2 regions of the Clostridium boliviensis genome follow, and region 2 is predicted to be linked to the other one. Evidence: a T-box and tRNA genes for the amino acid it is inferred to sense, from the RefSeq annotation. Region 2 holds a T-box; the other holds one or more tRNA genes.

Region 1 (3,190 bases), on a different contig from region 2:
ACTTGATAATTACAAAGATAAAGAAGTCATTATATTTGATTCTAATAATAATATCAGTTTTTTAGGGTGCGGTATGGCTTTATGGATCGGTAATCAGATCACTTCACCGGATGGACTGTTTTACTGCAGTAAAGAAATTTTTGAGCAAAAAGGAGCAAAAGTTTATTTAGAGACCATTGTAAATCATGTTGATTTTGAGAAAAAGCTGGTATCCGCTACAGGAAAAGATGGGCAAAGCTATCAACAGCCCTATGACAAGCTGATTATAGCCTCTGGTTCCCTTCCTATTACACCGAATATTGAAGGTACGGACCTGACTAATGTACAATATGTTAAATTATATCAAAATGCAAAAGAGGTCATTGATAAACTTCACGACCCAATGATCCGCAATGTGGTAGTTGTCGGTGCCGGATACATTGGAGTGGAACTGGCTGAGGCATTTAACAGAATCGGAAAGACTGTTACTCTGATTGATAATATGAATACCTGCCTGTCCAGTTATTATGACCCTGAGTTTACAGAGATCATGTCTGAAAACTTAAAAAGCCATGGAATCAAACTGGCCTTTGGAGAGACCGTAACCAGTCTTAAGGGCAGCGATAAAGTAGAAAAAGTAGTAACGGATAAAAATGAATATGCAGCAGACATGGTTGTGCTTGGTATTGGATTTAAACCCAACAACCAGCTTGGCAAAGACACTCTGAAGCTGTTTAAGAACGGAGCCTATCTGGTTAACCTGCACCAGGAGACAAGCGTTTCTGACGTCTATGCAATCGGAGACTGTGCTACCGTATTTGATAACTCCATTCAGAGAACCAATTACATCGCTCTGGCGACAAACGCAGTCCGTTCCGGAATTGTAGCAGCGCATAATGCCTGTGGCACTCCTCTTGAATCCAATGGCGTTCAGGGATCTAATGGTATCTGCATCTGGAATCTTAAGATGGTATCCACCGGAATCACTCTGGGAAAAGCCAAAAAGCTGGGATATGATGCCGCTGCTGCTGATTATGAGGATACACAGAAGCCTGCATTTATAGAACATGACAATTATAAGGTTAAAATCCGGATTGTCTATGATAAAAAAACAAGGGTTATCCTGGGTGCCCAGATGTGTTCCGAATATGATATCTCCATGGCTATCCACATGTTTTCTCTTGCGATTCAGGAACAGGTGACTATCGACCGGCTAAAGCTGACAGATATCTTTTTCCTTCCGCATTTCAACCAGCCATATAATTACTTTACCATGGCAGCTCTCCAGGCTGAGTAATTGGTGTCAAAAAAGGCGGTGTGTTCACTTGAACACACCGCCTTTTTATAATTAAATGGGTGGAGAAGGATTCGAACCTTCGAAGTCGTAGACAACAGATTTACAGTCTGCCCCCTTTGGCCGCTCGGGAACCCACCCATGCTTTATTAACAAGCGAGTGTTATTTTATCATAGAGAATCAAAAAAATCAAGGCATTTTTAAAATTTTATAACAAAAATGTACAAGTTATTCCCGGTCCCCCACCAGCAAAACGGAGCTTAAAGGTGGCATTTGAACTCGTACCCCGCCCGGTTCAACTGTGAATGAAATCTTGCCCACATTATAGCCATTCTCATAAGTAAGCATAACCCGTGACATGGTATCTCCGTCCTTCATACCCAGCTGCCATACAGGAATTATAACCTCCTGCTCATTTGTGTGGTTGCTGACTGCAACCACACAGATACTGTCATTTAAAAAACGACCATATGCAATCAGATGATCTCCTGTCAGCAGGGGCTTTAAAGAACCAAGGCGAAGCGCCGGAATGGTCCTGTGCAGCTCAGTCATATATCTGTGAAACTCAATCAGTTCTAAATTTTCATTACCCCAGGGATAGGTCCTGCGGTTATCCGGGTCCGTCCAGCCGCAGACTCCCGCTTCGTCCCCATAGTAAATAGCAGGAGCTCCAGGCCATGTCATCTGGATCATAACACCTTGCCGGAACAACCCATAGCTGATCCCCTCCAACGCCGCCTCTGGTCCTTCCGTTGAAGTACGGCCGGTTCTTCTGTTGGTTCTTGTTAGAAACCGGGAGTGATCATGGTTGGATAGCTGGTTCATCGCTGTTAAAAGCGATCCCGTCGTCATACGGCTCATATGGTAATTCATGGAGCGAAAGAATGTCTCGCCATCTCCCAAAAGCTTTGAATTAATTTCATCACTGTGTTTTTCCATACCTGTTAAGAACCAGGAAACAGGTTCCATAAATGCATCATAATTCATAACGGTATCCCATTCATCCCCCTGCAGCCAGGCAGACGGATCTCCATAATGCTCTGCCAGTATGATAGCATCAGGATTTGCTGCTTTTACAGCTTTTCTGAAATCCTTCCAGAACTTATGATTAAACTGACTGCTGTGACCTAAGTCTGCTGCCACGTCAAGACGCCAGCCATCGGCATTATAAGGCTCAGAAACCCATTTTGCGGCAATATCCAGGATATAGCGGCAAAGTATCTCAGAACCCTCATAATTAAGCTTTGGCAGTGTAGAATGTCCCCACCAGCCATCATAAGAATTATTATAAGGCCATTCTTTATCAGTAAACTTAAAAAAGGTACGGTAAGGACTGTTCTCCGATGCATATGCTCCCGGCTCATAGCTGCCCGACAGCTCATAGATCCGCTCCCCATCCAGCCATTTATTGAAGGAACCGCAGTGATTAAATACACCGTCAAGAATCACCTTCATTCCCCGTTTGTGAACCTCCCTGACGAACCTGGCAAAAAACTCATTGCTTGCTTTTAAGTTAGAATCATCGGTTGTACGAATCATGTATTTTGTAGCACTGAGGTTATCGGAAGCTTCCGCTGCCACCGTCTCTCCTCCGTCTTTTACAATCACACCGTAATGAGGATCAATATAATCATAGTCCTGGCAGTCATACTTGTGATTGGAGGGAGAAACAAATATGGGATTTAAATATATCACTTCCACCCCCAGATTCTCAAGATAATCAAGCTTATCCCAGACTCCCTTTAAATCTCCGCCATAGAAACAGCCCACATCAAACTGATCCGGGTATTTATCCCAGCTATCCACCGCTGTCACTTTCTGTCCGAGATAGCGGTATTCTTCACTTACCACATCATTGGAGGGATCTCCATTACAGAAGCGGTCCACAAATATCTGATACATCACAGCACCCTTGG
Region 2 (3,190 bases):
GTTTCACTGAAAAAACCATGAAGACCGCAGAAGAAGGAGAAGCTGCAAAGCCGGAAGTTAAGGGTAACTATAAGGACGGAACCTATACCGGGACCGGGAAAGGAAATAATGGAGACATTACCGTTGAGGTAGTGGTGAAAGACGGAAGTGTAACGGGAATAAAATTGACAGACCATCATGAAACTCCTGGAATCTATGAAGCGGCAGAAAAGGCGGTTACTGCAGCCATAATTAAGACTCAAAGTGTTTTTGTTGATGGGGTGTCCGGTGCCACAAACTCTTCCAAAGGAATCAAGGAAGCGGTTGCAGCTGCCCTTGAAAAAGCAAAATAACTGACCTGTTAAAAATTGTATTTGAACAATTGATAATTCAACGTTATAATAGAAAAAATACAATTGACAAAAGCTTGATGGCAGATAGGGAAAGGAATCAGGATGAAAACAGTCAGAGTGAGAGATGTGGTCATTGGAGAAGGCGTGCCCAAAGTATGTGTACCCATTGTTGAAAAAAAACTGGAAGATGTGGTTTTGGCTGCAGGTAACTTAAAAGCAAGCGGAGCCGATGTGGCAGAATGGCGGATTGACTGGTTTGATGATGGGTATGAAACTGATAAAGTTGTGGAAGCGGCACGCCGTATCAGGGAAGTGCTAAAGGAGGTACCTCTTCTTGCGACTTTCCGGACTGCAGGCGAAGGGGGAGTAAAGGAGATCAATGTGCAGCAGTATATTGATTTATATCTTGCTCTTATCCACTCTGGCTATGTGGACCTGATTGATGTGGAATTATTTTTTGATGAAGAAGCTGCAAAGTACCTTGTAGCAGAAGCCCATAAGGAAGGCGTATGTGTGATTGCATCTAACCATGATTTTGAAAACACGCCTGAGAAAGCGGAGATGTTTCGCCGTGTAGAGAAGATGATTGAGCTGGGAGCAGACATACCTAAAATAGCAGTGATGCCGCGGAAAATGGAAGATGTTATGGTCTTATTAATAGCTACCTATGAGATGTCCCACAATCTGGCAGACCGCCCCATTATTACTATGTCCATGTCAAAGGAGGGGGTAATCAGCCGGTTTTCCGGTGAATTCTTCGGTTCTGCACTCACCTTTGCATCGATTGGAAAAGAATCGGCGCCCGGACAGATTGAAGCTGGTAATTTAAAAAAGATGCTCACTCAGATACACGAAATTATTTCATAAATGACTCCTTAATTGCTTTGATAAAAAAGGATCTTGACAAATAAAAAGAAACCACATATACTAAAAAATAACTTCATATACAAGGAAAAGCATTGATAAGAACAAGTAACAGTACGGGGACCAGACAGAGAGCAGCCGGTTGATGAGAGGCGCATGGAAAGCGGACTGCGAATACATCTTTGAGCTTCGCTCCCAAAGGTGATATAACCCGGTAGGCGGCGACGGATTCCTGCACCCGTTATTGTGCTAGAGTATCAGATCAGTACTCGAAGAGATAAGCAGTGTGAGCTGTTTATAAAAAAAAGGTGGTAACGCGAGATTTTAACCTCGTCCTTTTAACAAGGACGGGGTTTATTTTATGTAAAGGAGAATTGGAATGACAATTTACGAAGAACTGAAAGCCAGAGGGCTGATTGCCCAGGTGACCAATGAAGAAGAGATCAGCAAAATGGTCAATGAAGGAAAGGCCATATTCTATATTGGATTTGACCCTACAGCAGACAGTCTCCATGTGGGACATTTTATGGCGCTGTGTTTAATGAAACGTCTGCAGGAGGCAGGTAATAAACCCATCGCCTTAATCGGCGGAGGAACCGGTATGGTAGGCGATCCTTCCGGAAGAAGCGATATGCGTCAAATGATGACGGAAGAAACAATAGCCCATAACTGTGACTGTTTTAAAAAGCAGATGAGCCGTTTTATTGACTTCTCTGAAGGAAAAGCCATGATGGTAAACAATGCGGACTGGCTGATGGGCTTAAATTATGTTGATTTTCTCCGGGAAATCGGTCCTCATTTCTCTGTAAACCGTATGCTAACTGCAGAGTGCTACAAACAGCGTATGGAAAAAGGGTTAAGCTTCCTGGAATTTAACTACATGATTATGCAGAGCTATGATTTCTACGAGCTGTTTCAGCGCTATGGATGCAATATGCAGTTTGGCGGAGATGACCAGTGGAGCAATATGCTTGGGGGAACCGAGCTGATCCGCAGAAAGCTGGGTAAGGATGCTCATGCCATGACCATCACACTGCTTTTAAACTCTGAAGGCAAAAAGATGGGAAAGACCCAGTCAGGTGCTGTGTGGCTTGATCCGGAAAAAACTTCTCCTTTTGATTTCTTCCAGTACTGGAGGAACATTGCAGATGCGGATGTATTAAAGTGTCTTCGTATGCTTACCTTCCTCCCGTTAAGCCGGATTGATGAGATGGACAGCTGGGAAGGCAGCCAGTTAAACGAGGCAAAGGAGATACTGGCTTACGAACTGACCAAGCTGGTGCATGGAGAAGAAGAAGCAGAAAAAGCCAAAAAGAGTGCAAGAGAACTCTTTTCAGGCGGCAATGCAGAAAATATGCCGGTTTGTGAGCTGAGCGAAGCTGACTTTACCGACGGAAGTGTTGATATTTTAACCATTCTCCAGAAATCAGGACTTGCACCATCCCGTTCAGAAGCAAGACGGAATGTGGAACAGGGCGGAGTTACGGTAGATGGTGATGCTGTGAATGATGTAAAAACTTCCTTTACCAGGGAACATCTGGCTGACGGCGCCGTAGTTCGCCGGGGGAAGAAGAAGTTTGTAAAGGTTATTGCAATATAAAAATGTTATGCTCACTATTAATATAGATCAAAAGATGGACGCTTATTGCAGCCATCTTTTGGTCTTTTTATTTATGTGATTAAAGATTTCTTAGCATCAGAATTTGTTGAATGGTTCAAAAGTTTCATTTTATACGATATATATTGGCCTATTATTGGAAAATAGTATCTGTTATTACAGGAACGATTGATTATGACCTGCTCCACGCTTATTATGATTTTTATAGGAAGAATATTAAGAGCGATGAACAATAATTATCATATTAAAAAAGGAAAATCATGTGTTGGAGTTTAAATTTATTCATTAGTATAATGAAACCATACGAATATGGAGGTGATTAAGTGATGAATAATCTTGAACAAATTGTCATGGAGCTGGTTGTGAATGGGGGGAA

What was found. The T-box of region 2 lies ahead of tyrS (tyrosine--tRNA ligase). A T-box ahead of a tRNA ligase gene usually reads a tRNA of that ligase, here a tRNA-Tyr.
Region 1: it encodes a tRNA-Tyr, which carries the amino acid that the T-box ahead of tyrS (tyrosine--tRNA ligase) is inferred to sense. The anticodon was not compared.

The regions. Positions count from the first base shown of each region.
Region 1 covers NZ_JAWONS010000324.1:91,936-95,125, forward strand. Annotated here, with positions in the region: gene nox (H2O-forming NADH oxidase) at 1-1,276, shown strand, start outside; tRNA gene RZO55_RS22405 (tRNA-Tyr) at 1,333-1,414, opposite strand; gene RZO55_RS22410 (glycoside hydrolase family 13 protein) at 1,503-3,190, opposite strand, start outside.
Region 2 covers NZ_JAWONS010000290.1:217,045-220,234, reverse strand. Annotated here, with positions in the region: gene RZO55_RS21395 (flavocytochrome c) at 1-332, shown strand, start outside; gene aroD (type I 3-dehydroquinate dehydratase) at 435-1,199, shown strand; T-box leader at 1,283-1,537, shown strand; gene tyrS (tyrosine--tRNA ligase) at 1,576-2,796, shown strand; gene RZO55_RS21380 (PTS lactose/cellobiose transporter subunit IIA) at 3,141-3,190, shown strand, end outside.